Regions from separate parts of the Lysinibacillus sp. NPDC092081 genome, predicted to be linked through region 2. Evidence: riboswitches for the same ligand, from Rfam matches in the RefSeq annotation. Region 2 holds a riboswitch; each other region holds the start of a gene.
The links. Region 2 has a riboswitch for S-adenosylmethionine ahead of ACIQLB_RS10895 (cyclase family protein). Riboswitches for the same ligand answer to the same signal wherever they lie in the genome.
Positions count from the first base shown of each region.

Region 1: linked by a shared signal. The riboswitch ahead of ACIQLB_RS23610 (O-acetylhomoserine aminocarboxypropyltransferase/cysteine synthase family protein) and the one ahead of ACIQLB_RS10895 (cyclase family protein) in region 2 are both predicted to bind S-adenosylmethionine.
Region 3: linked by a shared signal. The riboswitch ahead of metA (homoserine O-acetyltransferase MetA) and the one ahead of ACIQLB_RS10895 (cyclase family protein) in region 2 are both predicted to bind S-adenosylmethionine.

Region 1 is NZ_JBIVRU010000030.1:957-7,879, forward strand. Features, by position in the region: gene chrR (class II chromate reductase ChrR) at 1-594, opposite strand, end outside; gene scpC (succinyl-CoA:acetate CoA-transferase ScpC) at 879-2,399, shown strand; gene ACIQLB_RS23600 (DASS family sodium-coupled anion symporter) at 2,553-4,034, opposite strand; gene ACIQLB_RS23605 (glycerol-3-phosphate acyltransferase) at 4,218-4,850, opposite strand; SAM riboswitch class I at 5,109-5,222, shown strand; gene ACIQLB_RS23610 (O-acetylhomoserine aminocarboxypropyltransferase/cysteine synthase family protein) at 5,340-6,641, shown strand.
Region 2 is NZ_JBIVRU010000005.1:130,602-137,524, reverse strand. Features, by position in the region: gene ACIQLB_RS10920 (erythromycin esterase family protein) at 76-1,500, opposite strand; gene ACIQLB_RS10915 (hypothetical protein) at 1,678-2,031, opposite strand; gene ACIQLB_RS10910 (DUF2225 domain-containing protein) at 2,055-2,750, opposite strand; gene ACIQLB_RS10905 (Cof-type HAD-IIB family hydrolase) at 3,296-4,069, shown strand; gene ACIQLB_RS10900 (DedA family protein) at 4,173-4,769, shown strand; gene ACIQLB_RS10895 (cyclase family protein) at 4,826-5,563, opposite strand; SAM riboswitch class I at 5,662-5,767, opposite strand; gene ACIQLB_RS10890 (MarR family winged helix-turn-helix transcriptional regulator) at 5,978-6,517, shown strand; gene ACIQLB_RS10885 (hypothetical protein) at 6,623-6,923, shown strand, end outside.
Region 3 is NZ_JBIVRU010000004.1:66,886-73,808, reverse strand. Features, by position in the region: gene ACIQLB_RS09370 (endospore germination permease) at 1-213, shown strand, start outside; gene metA (homoserine O-acetyltransferase MetA) at 276-1,211, opposite strand; SAM riboswitch class I at 1,370-1,480, opposite strand; gene ACIQLB_RS09360 (nucleotide excision repair endonuclease) at 1,675-2,046, shown strand; gene ACIQLB_RS09355 (TrmB family transcriptional regulator) at 2,127-2,909, opposite strand; gene ACIQLB_RS09350 (TSUP family transporter) at 3,034-3,807, shown strand; gene panF (sodium/pantothenate symporter) at 4,080-5,525, opposite strand; gene ACIQLB_RS09340 (YhdT family protein) at 5,525-5,788, opposite strand; gene ACIQLB_RS09335 (hypothetical protein) at 6,364-6,597, opposite strand.

The DNA of each region.
Region 1 (6,923 bases), on a different contig from region 2:
TGTGTCGTTGTAAGCTGGTAAAAGCTCCTCGTATTTTTCTGCATTGTATTCATTTTCATGTAATACTGCTGCGACAGGTAGACGAGGTTTTACTTCATTGCGACGAGCAGGAACCCCAATTGTTAAACCGAATAGTGGGAAAACATAGTCAGGTAGATTGAATAATTCGCTTATTTCTTCAAGCTTATTACGCACTCCACCAATGTAACAAATTCCATATCCCATAGATTCTGCGGCAACGACAAAGTTTTGCGCGAATAATGATACATCGGCTACTCCAACAAGTACGTTTTCTGCCGAATCAGCTACAATGTCTACACCTTCTAATTTACCTGCTGATTGAAGACGCTTGAAATCTACACAGAAGACAAAGGCACCGCCAGAAGTTTCGTATTGACGAGGATTACCAGAGAGCAATCCTAATTTTTCTTTTTTCTCCGCATCTGTTACCCAAATTACACTATAAGCTTGTACAAAATGTGATGTAGCAGCCATTTGTGCAGTAGCAATTAATTCTTCAATAATTTCTTTTGAAATCGGATTTCCATCATAAATACGAACCGAAGAGTGGTTGCGTAATAATTCTTTAACCATTTATAAAATCCCCTTTTTCCCTTTATATATATCAAGAGCATATCACGCTTCGTCTTCAAAATCGAATTTTTTCGATGTTGAAATTATTTTTAAATAATTTGCGAATGTATAAAATCTTTCGTAAAATAAAATAATTCGTTGGTTATAGATTAAAAATTCTAAATAGTTTAAAATTATATATGGGTGGTTTATTTGGTTAGATTTCTAATAATTGGATGACTATACCAGAGAATTAAACCGAGTAATTAGTTGAATAAAAATAAAGTGGGATGGAGGAATAAGGGATGGCAGAAAAGTTGGCGAAAAAGCTTCGTAATGAACAGCTACGGAGCAAAGTTGTAACAGCAGAAGAAGCAGCATCTTGGATTAAGGATGGTATGGTACTTGGGATGAGCGGGTTTACCCGCGCTGGTGATGTTAAAGTGGTACCTCTTGCACTTGTGGAGAAGGCTAAAAAAGAGAGCTTCCAGGTAGATGTATATACAGGTGCATCACTTGGCCCAGAAGTGGATCAATACTTAGCGGAAGCTGGCGTTATTCGTAAACGTGGACCTTTTCAAGCGGATGCCGGTATTCGTAACAAAATCAACAGTGGTGAAATCACATTTGTTGATGCGCATCTATCACATAATGCGGAGCTTGTACGTCAAGGTATTATTGGTCCTATTGATTTTGCGATTATTGAAGCGGCTGCTATTACAGAAGACGGCTTACTAATTCCTACAACTTCAGTTGGTAACTCTCCGATTTTTGTGCAAGAAGCAGACCAAATAATTATTGAGTTGAATGTAGCTCAGCTTGATGCATTAGAGGGTGTCCATGATATTTTTGTACCGGGACCACAGGGGAAACGAGATCCGATTCCATTACAAAATGTATCCGATCGGCTTGGCGCAATTGGCATACCACTAGATTTAAATAAAGTAAAAGGCATTGTGATTTCAGATATTTTAGATGCGCCATCAACGATTGTTCCTGCGGATGAAGAAACAGATATTATGGCTAATCATTTATTAAACTTCCTACGTGAAGAAATTAAAGTAGGTCGTTTAACAACAAGCTTAAGACCAATTCAATCAGGTGTAGGCTCAGTTGCAAACGCCGTTTTATTAGGTTTTAAAGATTCTGAGTTTGAGAACTTAGAAGTATATTCAGAAGTACTGCAAGACGCAGTATTCGAATTAATTGATGCAGGAAAGGTAAACTTCGCATCTGCTACTTCTATTACCCTTTCCGAAGAAGTTGGTAACCAAGTTTATGGTGATTTTGAAAAATATGCAGATAAACTAGTATTACGTCCGCAAGAAATTTCTAACCAACCAGAAATTATTCGCCGACTCGGGTTAATTTCTGTTAATACAGCACTCGAAGTGGATATTTATGGAAATGTGAATTCTACGCATGTTTCTGGCACAAAAATGATGAATGGAATCGGCGGCTCCGGAGACTTTGCACGTAATGCACGATTAGGCATTTTCGTCACAAAATCTTATGCGAAAGGTGGAAATATTTCTAGTATCGTTCCAATGGTTTCGCATGTAGACCATACAGAGCATGATGTAGACGTAATCGTAACAGAGCAGGGAGTAGCAGACTTACGTGGGCTAGCTCCAAAAGAACGGGTTGGGCTCATTATCGATAACTGTGCACACCCGGAATATCGTGAGCAATTATGGAAGTATTTTAACGATGCCAATGAAGCAACAGGTGGACACCATACGCCACACGATCTAGAAAAAGCTCTCTCCTGGCATGTGAATTACGCAAAAAATGGTACGATGAAGAACCCTGCTTTATTGAAATAATAAAGTAATAAAAGCCTTGAAGGACAGTAGACTTTTTCCTTCAAGGCTTTTAATTGTTATTAACGTAATCTCAAAAGCTCGGGTGCTCTGGAATTTTGATCGGGGAACCCCCTGAAGTGCTCAGGTGTCCAAAGAGAAAACCCTAGCTGCTTCTTACAATAAGCCAATCCATTTCCAATACGTTGCGGAGAATAGAAGAACTAGGATATATCCAATAATCGTTAATGGAATACCAGATTTTAAGAAATCCTTTGTTGTAAAGGCTCCTGTACCATAGGCAAGCATATTTTGCGGTGCGCTAATAGGTAAGAGGAAGCCAAAGCTAATAACGAATTGTTGCACGATAACGAAACCAACCTGATCGACATTAGCCGTTAATGTTGAGGCTAAAACGATAAAGACCGGTACAAGTGCAGATGCCAAGCTTGTTGCACTCGCAAAACCTAAATGAATAATAATATTAAATAAAGTAACAAGGGCGATTGTTGCTAGAATCGGCATAGAATCTAAACCGAGTGAACCGAATACCTTATCAGATAACCACGATGCACCTTTAGTATTAAGCAAGACTGTTCCTAGCATAATTCCTACTGCAAAGACGATAATTGTCCCCCAAGGAATATGAGGTTCAACTTGCTTCCACGAATAGACTCCGATTTTTGGCATTAATAAAATGGCGATTGCAACGATTGTAACGGTTGTCGTATCGAATGGGTGGAGTTTGCCCTCTGCAGCCCAGAAAAATAGTAAAACTACCGAGGTGATGATTAATCGAATTTCGGGAGCTTTTAATGGACCAAGTTCCGCAAGCTGTTTTTTGATTACTTCTTTACCACCTTCAATATTACTTGTTTCAGGCTTAATTAGTGTAATCATAATGAAAAATAGAGCCACCGACATGATGATTGAGAAGGGGGCAGCGTAAAGTAACCAAGCACCCCAAGAAATATCTACACCGAATTGTTCTTTGATGAAATTTAAAGCGACCATATTTTGAGCTGCTGCCGTTTTAATACCGATATTCCAAATGGAAACAGCTTGTACAGAAGTAATAACAAGTAAAGCAGCAAGTCGACTATCACGTGGTAAACCAAATGCTGCTACCATTCCGAGTAGTATTGGTACAACTGCGCCTGCACGTGCAGTAGCAGATGGGACAAAGAATGCGAGTGCAATAGATACTAAAATAGCACCGAATACAATGGCTTTCGTTTTTGTCCCAACTAGTGAAAGTATCCATAGCGCAAGACGTTTATGTAAATTCGTAATTTGCATAGCTGCCGCTAGGAAAAGAGCTGCGGCTACTAGTGCAACTGCTGAATTACTAAATCCGCTTAATGCTAATTTTAATGCATCTGATGTTCCTAGCACTTTCGCGGGATCTTCCATTGACGGGGCTAAGCCTAGTAAGATTGTCACGAGAGCAATAATCATGGCAGAGCTAACGGGATAGGATACTGCTTCTGTAACCCATAGGATGACCGCGAAAGCTAAGATAGCCAAAGCCCGTTGACCAGCTATAGGTAAATCGCCGTTGTTAGGTAAAAAAGTTATGATGATTAGTAATGCGAACGCTAATGCAATCCATAGTGGCTTCAAATTACGTTTCGGTTTTGCTTGTTCAGAAGTAGACATACTTTTTCATCCTTTCTATTACAATTTTCTATAACATCGGCTAGTAAAATACTTTATTAAGAAAGTTAATTTGTCTATTTATTGTAAAAAAACTAGTATGTGAAATACCCCCTATTTATAGCGATAATGGGCAGTTGCGAGAAAATATGTGGCCATATAAAAGACAATAATATCCAAAGTATATTATTTTTTCTTTTTGAATGCAGAAGTCACTTTAGGCTCAGTTCCTATCATCAGTCGCTTAATATTTTCGATATGCAAAATGATGGCTATACCAAAAAGTAATAGGGCTATAATCGTTGGGCCAACTCCAGGAATCCATAAATATGTGGCTATACAAAAAACGAGATAAAATTCAAGTACACCGACAATTAAATAGTTCGTCGTGATAGATAAAATAACAAATAAAATGAGTGCAAATAAGCCAATTTTCCAATCAATCGCAAGTAATATTCCTATGATTGAAGCAGTTCCTTTACCGCCATTGAAGCCCATAAAAAATGGGAAATTATGACCTAGAATGACGCCAGCAGTTACGATATAGATAAAGAGCCAAACTTGTGCTTCTGTTAATTGTGTTATATCTGCTAAATAGACATGTGCACCGATTATAGCTACAACGCCTTTACCGATATCGATTAGTGCAACTAATATGCCGTATTTCCATCCAAGGGAAAGTGTCGCATTAGAGGCACCTGCATTGCCATGACCAGTCTTTTTTAAATCTACCCCGGATAAAAACTGTGCAACTTTAGAGCCGTGAATACAGCCAATCAAATAACCAACAAGAAGAAAAATGATAACGGCTTTTATCATAAAAATCCTCCTTTCTAAATAATTGTCCCATCACTAAAAGTTAGGGATGACATTTGTTAAAACGTATATCATGTATATAAGTCGAAACGGAAATAAACCCACACTATGGTGATAAAAATAATAAATACCTAAAATAGTGTATGCGTTCGTATTACGTAAAAAAGCAGACAGAAGTTTCGGAAAAAATAAAATTTTAGTATTGACAGAGAAAAAGTCTATGTTTATACTGTGTAACAACGATGGAAATTGAATCTCATACTCTTATCAAGAGCGGCGGAGGGATAGGCCCTATGATGCCCGGCAACCAGTAAGTGACGAACTTGCTAAGGTGCTAATTCCTACAGATTCTTACTTGGATCTGGCAGATAAGGGGAGGAAAACTTGCAACCGCAACCCTCTTCTTAACTGAAGAGGGTTTTTGTTTTCTACTGAAAAAATCCTCCTCATCTCCGGTACCATCGTAAAAAAATAACCATTTGGAGGTATACAATGACAAATTTTAAACCAGAAACATTGCTGTTACACGGTGGCCAAGAGCCAGACCCGGTAACAGGATCTCGTACAGTACCCGTATATCGCTCAACGGCATTCGTTTTTAAAGATACTGCTCATGCGCAACGTCTGTTTGCCTTAGAGGAAGCTGGCAATATTTACACACGAATTACAAACCCAACTGTAGATGTTTTTGAAAAACGCGTCGCTTTATTAGAAGGCGGTACAGCAGCAGTAGCACTTTCATCTGGTGCAGCAGCAATCGCATTTTCAATTTTAAATCTTGCAGGGGCAGGTGATGAAATTGTCGCAGCTAGCTCTTTATACGGAGGTACTTATAATTTATTCGCAAACACACTACCGAACTATGGTATTAAAACAATTTTTGTAGACGAAACAAATCCAGATAATTTCCGAGCAGCTATTACTGATAAAACAAAAGCGGTGTTCGCTGAAATTTACGGTAACCCAAGTTTAAAGGTACTAGATATTGAAGCGGTAGCTAATATAGCACATGAAAACGGCCTGCCATTAATTATTGATAGCACATTTGCTTCACCATATGGCTCTACACCAATTGACTACGGTGCAGATATCGTTGTTCATTCCGCTACAAAATGGATTGGCGGCCATGGTACAACTTTGGGTGGCGTTGTGGTAGATGCAGGGAAGTTTGATTGGACTCGCGGACGTTTCCCAGGCTTTACTGAGCCAGATGCTTCTTATCACGGTTTGCGTTATGGTATTGACACAGCAGCGGCTGCATTTGCCACAAAACTGCGTGTGCAATTACTACGTGACTTTGGACCAACATTAAGTGCAGATGCAGCATTTAATTTATTACAAGGTTTAGAAACGCTTCATTTGCGTATTCCTAAACACAATGAAAATGCATTAGCGGTAGCCGAATATTTGCAAAACCACCCATCTGTGGAATATGTAAATTACAATGGCTTAGAAAATTTCCCTACCCATGATTTAGCAAAAAAATATTTGAGAAACGGCTTCGGTTCAGTACTTACATTCGGTATAAAAGGTGGACGTGAAGCAGGGCGTAAATTAATTGATAGTGTAAAATTATTCTCGCACGTAGCAAATGTAGGGGATGCCAAATCATTAATTATTCATCCTGCATCTACTACACATCAGCAACTATCAGCTGAAGAGCTAATCCAAACTGGCGTAACCGAGTCGCTCATTCGCTTATCTATCGGTCTAGAGGCAGTAGAGGACATTATTGCAGATTTAGAACAAGCTATTGAACAAGTAACAGCTTCACAACAAAAAGTAGAAGCTTAATAAATAAAACATATTGGCTAATGTTGTAGCGTTTACGTATTTTCTCATCCGATTGGCCTCATTTGGTAATGCGTCAAACGTTGCTGCATCATCCGCTCACCTCATTTGGTGAAATAACTGAAATTTTAACTTCTTTCAGCGGGTGCTAAAGCATCCCATTCCGGACGCAATTATGCCTCGGCATAATTGATAATTAATTAATACCTAGTAATTTTATAAGTATTATTGACTTATTTAATTCCTTGTTTTATACTAGGGAATAAGAAAAGTGTTCGAAGGGCT
Region 2 (6,923 bases):
TTCGAGTCAAACTTATGGCGCTTAAAGGAAAAATAGCAAACTAGAAGTAGAAACTAGTTTGCTATTTTTACATTATTATTTTATATAATGAGGTTTACTCACTTTATCAATCAGAAGAAGGCCATCATATTGATCTCGTGGAACAAGACTTTCCTGAATCACTCCCCAGCTATACGATAAACGTGGCTCAAACATCCATGAGTTTCCTCGTTCATTTTGACGGTTTCGCATGTCGATAAATGTGTATGGTTTATTTGAAGATGAAACAATATCTTCGATTGATCCTTTTACTGTCGGTAAAACGGCCATAGGTTCACCCATATTGTTTGCTGTTTCGCCACTAGTCATATAAAGACCAAGGACATAACTATATTTCTTGTAGATATCTGGTAGACGTTCACCCATCAATTTTACCGGATAAGGAGAACCCATTACTTCGGATTGTGCTTTACGAATATGGTCATTATGCGCCCAGACGATAAATTTTTCAGTTGGATAAATCTCCTCTGCTAACCAAAGTAAGTTTTCCATCATCGATTGGTCACGCCATTCCATTGTCTTTAAAAAAGAGTCATATTTATTTTGTTCAATTTCAATATTTGCTTGAATTGATAGTTCTACATACTCGTTTGCTAAACGGATACGGTCAGCTAAAGTACGTTCCATAAGCTTTACAATATGAGGCTCGCTTGGATAAGCCGCTTGTAACTCTTTTTCTTTTAGCTGTACTTGTGATTTTACTTGTTTATACACTTCGATAATGCTTGGTTTCGCCTTTTGGAAGCCTTTTAGATCCTTACCGAAGCTCCAGTTTACAAGTTGTTCCTCTACTTCATTGAACTGTTTTGCAAGCTTACTATTTTGTAGCCAGTCACCGTTCGTAAATACACCTTGCTGTTGAATATCAAAGCCTGCTAATTTTAATGGCTTATCGGTATTCTGTGTTTTTTTCGCATATTCAAATAACGGTAGTGTTTCTTTCGCCCACCATACGCCAAAAATAGAATCCTTCATCGTTTGTAGTGCTGCTTGTTTGTCAATTTGTCCTTGAGCATTCATAACGTTTCCCATACCACTTTCGAAGGCTAGGACATTGTAGCCCATCTCTTGGTGTAAAAACTGAATTAAACGTGTTTTCGCTAGACTATATTCTGCTGCGCCATGTGAACTTTCTCCTAAAAAAACAATGCGCTTATCATGCAATAAAGGTTTTAACATCTCTAAATCTTCAAATTTAGTAGATGGGATGTTTTGTTGACCAACTGCTTCAGGTTGAATGGATGTTAAGCTGTAAGCATGGTCGCTTGTCCACTTTTTCCAATCTTGAAGAGTTTCATTGGATGTGCGAGCTTGCTTGACTTCTAAATTGTTCTCTAAAGCTACGCGTTCTTCTACCGCAGGAATTGCTGCGGATGCATTTGAATTTCCGTTGAACGCTACAAAGCTTGTTAGTGCAATACTTAATGATAATAAAACCTTACGTTTCTTACCTTTTGTCACTTTCTATCAGTCCTTCGCTATATGTTAAAACCAATTATAAGCAGTAAAGTTTAAAGTAAAGGGGGGCTTTGTTTAAATTTTGTTTAAATTTGGTTTGGTGACATTATTTTGGTTTATTTGAGCGAAGACAGTAAAAAACATCTCCAAAGTGTAATTAAAATTGGAGATGTAAATTATTTATTTATAGTGATACGTACTAGCTCGTGGATTATTCCGCTGTATTTGATTGAACCATGCACGATCTTTTTCCTCTTGTTTTAATGTATTAACGATGGTTGATGAGCAGCTAACACAGATTTTTTCCTGGGTAACTTGTCCACAGCGTTCACAAGGTGCACCTAAATTAGGGAAAATCGATTTTTTCAATTTTCCTGCTTTTACCCATTTATAAAGTAGCTCTGATGAAATTCCAGTTAATGCAACTACTTCATCATTCGTTAAATAGCGATTATTTTTCCTCAGTAAAAAATGATGTAGTTCTGAAAAAATATCTTCTTCTCTCACATCAATCCTTTTAGTAAATAGCTGCATGTTGATTACTCTCCTCGTTTACTTCAATTGATGACTTCTTCTATATTTTCATTTGCGTTGTTAGGTTGCTCGTCATATTTATAGTTTTCCCAGCGATTTCGTGCTAGTTTTCGATATTTATTGGAAACATTTCGATCTGCTATTAGTCGAGAGAATCCTTTTTTCGCCTCAGCAATATCTCCGAGTCGAAGGCTTAATTCTGCATGTAAAAATTGAATTCTCTCTCCGCCCTCTTGATTGGATGCAAAAGATTTGCTGTAAAAGTCCCTTGCAGCAAAAAGGTAGCGCATTTCCGATTCATCATCATTTTTTAAGCGATATAGCCAGGCTATTTTTAACGCGAAATTGGCCATAAGAAGTGACTCTTCCATTGAGGCTCTTGATACAAGATAAGCTAATTTAAAGCTTACAATGGCATCATCGATCGTACGTTCCTTGCACATATCCATTGGTTTTTGTAGCTCTTTTATGTACAGTTCATCAATAAGAAGCAAGAAAGGACCGTATGTTCTTGTCATAGATTTGTGGTAAGCATAGCCACAATGTGGACAAACGGCAACCTCATACAATAACGGGTTTAAACCCTCATAAACTGGCATGAAGTCCGTTTGTTCTTCGATAACTTTATATCGATTAGGGCGTACTTTATATGTGGTAAAATGCTTTTTGCAAAACTTGCAATCCACACTACTTTCATAGTAGTAAATATTAAATGCCATAAGAATCAACTCCTTTACATCCAAATAATTATCTTCATTCAGTAGAAGACTCCCACCTTTGACGGTGATGGGATGAATGTGGATATATTTCTTTTGTTCTATTTATACGATGGATAATATCGTTCAATATATTTAATTTAATTTCTTTTATTTTAACAATTCTATGTTCTTTGGTATACTCCTTTGGAATTATTAAAATAAAAATGTTCAATACTTTCTTAGTTATTTGAAATATCGATATGTACCTGTAATAGTATTTATCGGTGTAGGTGAAGGAAGTTATACATTTGTTTTAGTTTGTCAAAATACGTACAATTGTTTAATTAAATGGCTACTGATTTTCGTATTATAAAGTTATTTTTATAGGTAATAATACCTATAATTAATTTTGATATAAAGATGTTACTTAATGTAAAATTACAAGTATATTGACTAGGGAAATATTTGATTGTTGTTTACCGATAAAAAGGAGTCAACCCAAGCTTTATGATGTTTCTCTAATGGATATACCTAATGAAATTATGTAAAACGATAAGGAGCGAACGATGGATTATAAAATTGTATTTTTTGACGTAGATGGGACGCTTGTTAATTATGAAGATGGTCGTATTGAAGAGAGTACAAGGAACGCTATTGAGCAATTGAAAAACAAAGGGATTCATATTGTTGCTGCTACAGGAAGACCATTATCAATGTGCCAGGATTTAAGAAGTATAGGCATAGAAACGTTTATTACAGCTAATGGTGCTTATGTTAAGCATCAAGATCAAGTAATACATAAAATACCTGTTGCTAAAGAAATTGTCCAGGTAGTTAAGGCTTTTGCTGATGAAAATAAACAAAGTCTATCGTTTTTTACAGAACAATTGTCAATGAATAACGTCCAAGAAGAAAAGACATTAAAAGCTATGCAAGAAACATTATCTTTGCTAGAGTTCCCTGATATTAATGAAGATATTTTAGCGCAAGAGGTTTATTTAATGTGTTTATATGGTGATGAGGATATAGAGAAAAAGTATACTTCAAAATTTCCTCATCTATTATTTAAAAGGTGGCATCCTTACATTACAAATGTTTTGCAACATGATGTTTCCAAATCTATTGCTGTCCAGGCTGTACTAGATTATTTCGACTTGAGTCCTGAGGAAGCACTTGCTTTTGGTGATGGAGATAATGATATTGACATGCTGGAGCAGGTTGGCTTTGGTATTGCAATGGGCAATGGTAGCGAAGCATTAAAAAATGTCGCTGATTATGTAACAAAGAAATCAGCTGAGGATGGTATTGATTATGCTCTACGTGAGTTACAAGTAATTTAGTGGAGAAAACTGTATTAAATCCTTAATACTCATAATGTTGTCTCCTTTGAGTTATTATAAAGCTAACTATTAAAAATTATTACGCTTTAGGTGGGATGGATTTATGGCGCATCACGTGCAATCTCTTATTGAACATTACGGATATTTTGGCATCATTCTTATCCTAGTTGGAGGGATTGTTGGGCTGCCACTTCCAGATGAGATATTTTTAACATATGTAGGGTATAGCGTTTATCGCGAAACTCTCGCACATATCCCAGCTTTAATCAGCGCTATCGTAGGTGCGGCAGGGGGAATTACCCTGAGCTACTATATAGGCTATAGATTCGGACTACCTTTATTGCAAAAATACGGTTCGAAAATTCATATTACTGAGCAGAGAATTGATTTTACTAAAAAGTTGTTTGCAAAAATAGGGCCGGGATTATTATTAATAGGATATTTTATTCCTGGTGTGCGTCATCTTACAGCATATATTGCGGCTATTAATAATTATCCTTATAAAAAATTTGCTTTCTTTGCTTATACGGGAGCAACTATATGGACATTTACTTTTATTACCTTAGGGAAGGTACTTGGAGAGAAATGGCATTATGTTGGGTTATATTTATCCCGCTACAGTATTTATCTCATAGTATTGTTCATCATAATTATGTTGATCGTTTATTTTGTTTTCAAAAGAAAGAATTCATCTAAATAAATTTTAAATTAAGAAAGGTCTGATTCAATATTTATTGAATCAGACCTGTTGCTATATTAAGGTAATATTGCAAATGAACGGACAGGGAATCCAGATGCTTTTTCAGGCTTTGGCACAATATTGAATATAGCAGCGCCTTTTGGAGGTAACTTATCTAAATTTGTCATAAGCTCAATTTGGTAAGTATCTTGCTCTAGCACAAAATATTCGCTGTCTAATTTACCATTTTTACGAAAATCAGCTGCTGAATCTGTATCAAAAGTTTCGTGGCCAATAGCACTCACTTTTCGTTCGTTGAATAAAAATTGTAACGATTCTAATCCCCAGCCAGGAATATGATTATTACCATCAGCGTCCTTGTTGCTGAAAGACTCCTTATCTGGCCAACGTTTACTCCAATCGGTACGCAGCGCAACAAAGGTACCTGCTTCAATTTCTCCATATTCAGCTTCAAAGTCAAGAATATCTTGAACACTTAACGAGTAATCGTTATTAATTTCAGCTTCCTTCGATTTATCAATAACGATTAGTGGTAGCACTAGTTCTTTTAGATCCAAATCTTCTAAATAGCGTGTATCTCGCACAAAATGGATAGGTGGGTCGATATGTGTTCCGTATTGCCCAGTGAAAGTGAATTGCTGTGCAAAGAAGCCATCATCGTGCGAAAATAATGTTTCAAATTTTGCATCATCCAACATAAAGAAATGTGGAGAATTTGGACCAAATGTATGTGTTAAATCTACCCATTCTTTTGATTTTAATAGTTGAATCGCTTGTAAAAGTTCGTTTGCCATAGTAGTTCCCTGCTTTCTTTTAATTATTTTGAATGCAACAATAAAAAAGAGTCCTCCTTAAAGAAGAGGACTCTTGTGCAAAGCAACTGAAGTAAGTCTTCTCATCTTCAAGGCTAAATTTTTGCCAATTGGAATTAGCACCATACCTATAGGCTGGTTGCTGAGACTTCATAGGGCCAATCCCTCTGTCTCTCTTGATAAGAAAATGCGATATAAGAATTTTCAGAAATAATGTTTACGAACACTTTAACATATTTGTTTATAGTTTACAAGTTCAATAGGGATACAAGGTTAAAAACTCCGGTTGTAAAAATTTTTATAATGACGCTAGCTTTTATATCTCTACATGTAACTATACGGGAAAAAAATAAAAGATTATTTGACACAAAAGTAGTTAGGTGCCATACTATTCTCATGATTAATGATAAAAATAAAGTGAATGATATGAATGCAGTTCCTTCGTTTATCCAATCTAAGCGTCAAATAGAACGCTATCAACTAGATGTTGATGCACAGTCTATACTTGTCGCATCTAGATTGATGGCAGCTGGAGCTATGCTTGGAAATGCTGCAGAGAACCATTTCTCTAAATTTGATTTATCTACAGGACGTTATCGATTATTAGCAGATCTTGAAGACCATGGAGGGGAGGAATTACCTTCACAATTGGCAGAGCATCTTGGAATTACAAGAGCTACGGTTACAGGCCTTATTGATATTTTAAAAAGAGATGGCCTAGTTTCTCGACGATTAAGCCCCGAAGATGGCCGTCTAAAATTAGTAACTCTAACTGAGAAGGGGAGAGAGAAACTTATAGAAATGGCTCCGGAGCATTTTGCCTGGTTGGAATCAATAGTTAGCTTATTAAGTATCGAAGAGCGTAAAGTATTCCTTGATTTGTTAGATAGAATTACACAAGGAATTGTAGTAAATGAAGATAGTTTAAACAAATAGAGGTGCTGTTGAAAGGTTAGCTAGAAAAAGCTAGCTTTCCTTTCTGCAATATAGTTAGGTGCCTAATTATATTGTTGGGTGAAAAAAGGAGGTTTTATATAAACAATGAAATCTGTTAATGGAGTGGAGAACATTCATTGCAAAAATGCTTCTGATAATGGTCAAAAAGCTTTCGTTCTTTGGCAAGAAGTATTGTTAGCGTATGTGATGCCTTCCATCATGGCTGGTATTGGTGGGCTATTTACTAGTGATGTTGCATTATCTATAAGAGCTTGTACCACTATTGGAGGGGCTTCAGCACTGTTTGCTTTGCTAATCGGATTATGGTTACAAAAGCGTGGGAATTTTAGAAGTTGGATTGTGTTTGAGCACAAAACTAGAGTGGTAGGCTTATTTTCTGTCATAG
Region 3 (6,923 bases), on a different contig from region 2:
GATAATTCTACTCAAACTGACAGTAGCAGCAATACCGGAAATACTTCTCAAAATGCAAGTAGCGACAATACCGGAAATACTTCTCAAAATGCAAGTACTAGTAATTACGATAATTCTACTCAAATTGATAGTAGCAGCAATACTACACAAAATGATAGCGATACCGGCAATACTCCAAACAGTGATAAAAATAAAAATTCATCAGAAAATTAACAGCATAAATGCGAAAAAAAATGATGACCCTGTAATATCAAGGTCATCATTTTTATTTGATATTAAATATGATATTCAATTTCATCAACGAAATCCCACTCGTATGGTGTTTCTTGGTATACATAGTAGTTCAACCAATTCGAGAATAATAAATGTGTATGGGCACGCCACGAATTAATCGGTTCATTTGCTGGATTATCATGTGGAAAGTAATTCACAGGTACATCAATATCTAATCCTTTCGCAACATCACGACTATATTCATCAGCTAACGTTGTCGCATCATATTCCAGATGGCCAGTAATCATAATGTTTTTATTATCCTTAGATTGCACGATGAAAACACCAGCATCTTCTGAATAAGATAGTAATCGTAAATCAGGATGATTGAGTACTTCATCAATTGATACAGATGTATAACGTGAATGTGGTGCCGTAAATGAATCACTAAAGCCACGTACTAAATCCACTGTTAAATCCGTAATGACATGAGAATATACACCTGAGCATTTAGCGGGAAGCTCAATTTTACCGATACCGTAATGATGGTATAACGCTGCCTGTGCACCCCAACATATATGTAAAACCGATGTTACGTTTGTTTTGGACCAATCCATGATTTCTGAAATTTCCTGCCAGTAGTTCACGTCTTCAAATGCCATTTTTTCTACTGGGGCACCCGTAATAATCATGCCATCATAGCGGCGATGACGAATTTGATTGAAGGTCGTGTAAAATAACTGTAAATGTGATTTACTGACATTTTTCGATTCATGCGTAGCTGTATTTAAAAATGTAATATTCACTTGTAACGGTGTATTACCTAATAAACGTAGTAATTGTAGCTCTGTTTTTTCTTTTTCCGGCATTAAATTAAAAATTAATATATTTAACGGACGGATTTGTTGGGTTTTTGCTCTATCCTCTTCCATTACGAAGATTTTTTCCTCACGTAAATGTTCTCCAGCTGGTAAGTTTTTCGGAATATTAATTGGCATCTTGCATTCCCCTCTCTTTAATTTCTCTCTGTTAAAATCATTTAGTGCTTTAGTATCAATGCACGGGCCCTGCGCAAAGTTGATTATGTCAAACGATGAAATTAAAAAATCCCCCTCATTCCATTTGAGATAGAATGAGAAGGATTTTTCCACGTTCACTCTTATCTCTCAAAGGACAAATCCTTTGCTGGAATTAGCACCTTTCTAACTTTTGTTAGAGGTTGCTGAAGCGTCATCGGGCCAAATCCCTCAACTTCTCATGATAAGATTATTTAATTAAAAAGAATTGTAACATGAACAATTAAGAATATCAATAATACATAGAATATTTTGTTATCAATCATGCATGTCATTATGTAATTTGTTAAACACTAATTCTGAAGCGAACTATGTTTATTCTATGGTAAACATGCTGTAATTATGTTAACATATACCTTTAGTAACAGAGAGGAACGTGAATAGTTTGATTAAAATTGAATTTCCAAAACCAGATTTAGTAATTCGCCAACGCGAACAAGATTTAAAGCCAGGTGATGTACCAATCACACCGTACCATGGTTTTATTGATTTCCATAAAATCACACGTGAAAACGGTGGTATTTTCTTATTCTACAATGAAGAAAACGAACTATTATTTGTCGGTAAAGCACGTAAAATTCGTCAACGTATTAAAAAGCATTTCGAGGACAATGTGTCACCAATGAAAAATCATCGTGATGAAATTTTCAAAATTGAAGTGTATGAAGTGGAAGATCCAATGGAACGTGAAATTTACGAAACGTACGCGATCAATTCATTCCGCGCTAAATACAATGTTGATAAAGTATTTTATTAATATAAAAATTACTGTTTAACAAAAAATAAGAATCTGCTCGCCTTCTGTAATGATGGCTTGCAGATTCTTTTTCAATACTTTCATTCTAAGAAAAAGGCTTTTCGTTCTTTAGTAATCCATTCCCCAAGCTCCTTATCATCGCGCTTTAATAGTCGATTGACAAGCACGTCATGCCATATATAATCTTCTAATAAATAGATATGAACAGGATCATTTGTAATAAAAGCCATTTCCTGATTTGACGGTGAGTGACCATAAATCATCTCCTGACCATCTATAGACAGAATAAACCAATGTGGCGTGGAAACTCTCCTCGTATATTGTGTAATACGATGTTGGTCAATGGATGCAATATTTTCATCCACATACAAGGTAATGCCATGAACCGGAATATGCTGAGAGACCACATGTATATCTTCTCGCAATTCTTCATACATATCTTCCCACATCGATAATAGTACTTTTTTCTCCGCTTTTTTTAATAATGACTGACAATAATTGACGATTGCTTCTTTTCCTTTTAGCGTGACAACCTTATGCTCCGCTTCCTGCTCTTTTATCTCTAATTTTTCTAATTGATCACTAATCGACGTGAAATTCGATTGCCAGCGTTGCTGAATTTGTTGTAAAAACACAGCAACAGGAATGGAAGAGTAAGTCGTTTGATCGACAGTTTCCTCTTTTAGTACTAATCCTTTTTCAACGAGTACATCAAGTATGTCATATATTCTTGCACGTGGGATACCGGAATTTTTACTTACTTGATAGGCACTAACATGACTATTTTGTACGAGTGCAGTATAGGCCTTTGCTTCATATTCTGTGAATCCCAGTTCTTTTAATTGGGTGATTAATTCAACCATTCGATCCCTCCATTTCCTTTATTATAATTTAAAGCTATGAAGATAAGCCAACGAAAAAATAGTCTTTACAGCTAAGTTAATTTTAGTTACTATTTCAGTAGTAACTAAATAAAGAGGTGCAAACATGCTATTTGAAGTAGATTTAAATGTTGTCATATTATTAATTTCTTTTGGTTTTTTAGCCGCCTTTGTGGATGCAGTCGTTGGAGGTGGTGGCTTAATTGCATTACCTGCCCTTATGTTTGCTGGTTTAAATCCAGCTGCAGCGGTTGCGACCAATAAACTTGCTGGTACCATGGGTTCTCTGACATCTACCATTTCTTTTTATCATTCCGGTCAGCTAGAAATTCGTTCGGTTATCAAATACTTTCCTTTAGCCTTTGTGGGGTCACTTTTTGGAGCTTGGACTGTGCATTTAATCAATCCTGAATTACTAAAACCACTTATGCTCATAATGCTTGCTGCTGTTGCAGTCTATACAATCTTTAAAAAAGACTGGGGTTCAGTAGCTGCGGTCAAAAATTTAAAGTTTACTCATTTAGTGTTATTCATGCTGTTATTATTTAGCATTGGTTTTTATGATGGATTTCTTGGTCCAGGAACTGGCTCATTTTTAATTTTTAGCTTTTTATTAGTCGGCTTCGATTTTTTAAAGGCAGCAGGAAATGCCAAATTTTTAAACTTAGCAAGTAATTTTGCTGGTCTTTTAATGTTCGCCTTCTTAGGTCAGATTCATTATATTTATGGATTACTGATGGGTGTAGCTCAAATTGCCGGCGCAATGGTAGGCTCGCGTGTTGCGATTAAAAAAGGTAGCGGCTTTGTTCGCGTATTGTTTATTATCGTAACGATTACTTTGTTAACTAAAAATGCGTATGATTACATAGTTCTTCATTAAAAAAACGCCGTAGATACTTTATCTCTACGGCGTTTTCGCTTGTTTATAAACGTTGGTTGCTCAATCCTTTAATTCGGAGAGGCTATCCGGCATGGGTTCTTTCCTTCACTTCGGAGGGTCTTTCCTTCACTTTGAACGTTCTATCCATCATTTCAGAGATTCTATCTATCCACGACTTTGGACGTTCTATCCATCATTTCGAAAGTTCTATCCATCTCTTATCTTCTACAATATAAAACGCCGTAGATATTCACTCTACGGCGTTTTATAAGTTAGATAAATAATTTTTCTTCTTTAAATTTATGGCTCGTTAATAAGCTGACAATAACAAATATCAATAATGAAGCGGCAATCGGAATTGTCACAGTATGCATACCAAAGACAGAAGGATAAAAACGATCAATGATAATATATAACGACATACCCGAAATCATTGACGCAATTGCACCATATTTATTGGCCTTTTTCCAATATAGTCCTAATACGACGGTCCAAATAAAGACTGCCTCAAGTCCGCCAAAAGCAAATAAATTAAGCCATACTAATAAGTCTGGTGGATTTAGTGCAAATACGATAACAACTAAACCGATCACGGCTGTAACAATAAAGCTTGCACGTTTAATTTCCGTATCATTAGCTGTTGGTTTTATATAATTTAAGTAAATATCTTTCACTACTGTAGAGCTTACAAGCATAAGTAGCGCGTTGACTGTAGACATCGTTGCTGCCATGGGTGCTGCTAAAACAATGCCAGCTAAAAATGGCGGCAAAACCTTTAACGTCAGCAGCGGCATAACTTTATCACCAATCTCAATACCTGGTATCACTGGACGAGCTAAAACACCTATTAGATGCATCCCAAACATAATTGTCCCAATGGCAATAGTGCCAATGATAATGGCTAAATGCATACTTCTTGAATCTTTATAGCTCATAGCACGAACTGCGATTTGTGGAAGCCCCACAACTCCAACACCTATCAAAATCCAAAATGTAGAAACATATAATGGCGTTAATTCTCCTTCTGCTCCAAATGGAGACACAAGATTCGGATTCTCAGCGACAAGTGAGGTCATAATATTATCGATTCCTCCACCAGCGATGATTGTCCCAATTAATAAAATAATTGTTCCAATGACCATAATCGAGCCTTGCACCGTATCCGTCAATGCAACAGCACGGAATCCCCCAATAATAACATAAGCTAGTACAGAAATCGCAAAAATAAAGAGTGCAGTTGTGTAGTTTAAGCCAGTTAATGATTCAATTAATCGAGCACCACCTACCCATTGTGCCATCATTGCAGAAAATAAAAAGATAATGATGCTAATGGCTGATAGGATAACAATGGCATGACTCTTATAGCGTTCTCGTAAAAAGTCTATTAACGTGATGGCTTGATAACGTCTTGCGATAATAGCAAATTTCTTCCCTAATATCATTAAAACAAAATAACCAGCAGGAAGCTGAGCCATCGCCAGTAATACCCAACCAAGCCCTTTCGTGTAAGCAACGCCTGGACCACCAATAAAGCTACTTGCACTACCGTAAGTAGCAATCATTGTCATTGCAAGGATGAAGCCGCCCATTTCACGACCACCAAGGAAGTATTCCTGTAAAAATGAATTGGAAGATCGTACATGCTTATTTGACCAGATCCCAATACCAAAGATGATGACTAAAAATAATAGCAGAGGAACAATAACTTGCCAATGCATTATTGATCCACCTCCTCATCGTCAAATGGTACCTCTTTGAAAAAGAGTTTCATGACGACCCAGATTAACATAATCATAAAGCCTGTCCCTGCAATACAGCTATAGAAAAACCATGCCGGGAAACCGAATACATACTTGTAGCTTGTTGGATCACCAGAGCCTAGTCCATAGGCAAAGCCAAACCAAATCGCAAAGTTAACGATAACAAGCCCGATACCGATAAGCGCCTCTCGATGCGCAATTTTAAAGCGTTGATCTTTCAAAATACAGTCCCCCTAACCTACTCTATTTTACTGATATGTTCGTATTATGGGAACCTTTGTGAAAAAATAAATATCAACTAGCGCAACTATTTTTTAAAAATAACGATAAACAGTGATTTTCCCTTTATATCGTGTCTTTACTCAATGGTATCTAATAGCTCTACATCTAAATTTTCGCTATCTTCCTAGCTATGAAATATTTCTAAATGCCATTTATTTTTAAGTCTTTGATATTTATTCGCTTCAGTACACATAAGTAGATTCTTATAGGCATCCATTATTTTAAAATTGGCCCCCTTTATGTCTTAAAACCGCATATTTTTGCGGAGGGGTTGTTAGAGTTACCATATCATGTGGAATATTTTCGTACTTTTTCAATTCAACACAAATATATTAACCATCTTCTTCATCAAATTCATGTTCTACACAAAAGCTCCAACTTACTGTAAAGAATTTTATACATGTTTGAGTTCGCTAATGCACTAAAGCTCCTGTTAGTTCAATAACTGCAATCTTATACCATCTTGTTTATCTTTGAATTTTATTTTGATTTTAATTCTGCTCCGTTTGTTTATTTACGCCTTTTTGCGAGTTAAAGGTTTTTCTGGTCGGTTAGGGCAATATTTGCAATTAGGGTCACTACATTTTGATTCAGTCCAACTATTACATTTAGGGCAAAAATAAGCATCGAAATTATCGTAATATACTAAATTAAACTTGCATTTAGAACAATATTTATCTTGTTCAATTTGACCATAAAATTCAAAGTTGTCTATTATTACTTTTCCATACTTTTCTACTATTTTCATAAATATACCCCTTTAAATTATTCAATCCATATTTATGTATCAAATAACTATATTAACATATATTTCCCAATTATTTGTTTTAAATATTTACAATTTCTTTATTGAGCTATCCTGTATCGTTAGTTGAAATAGCAACAATCTTTTAGAAAACAGCCTATATCTTTTATTACTTAGAGGCTAAGAAATAGGCTTTAATGTACTTTGATATAAACTTCTTTTTGAATTACCGTAACATTAGAATGATAACGAACAATTAGTTGTTGAAGTAAATAGGATCATTTGTGGTAAAAAAAGGATAGATAGAGCGAATTTATCTACGCTCTTCT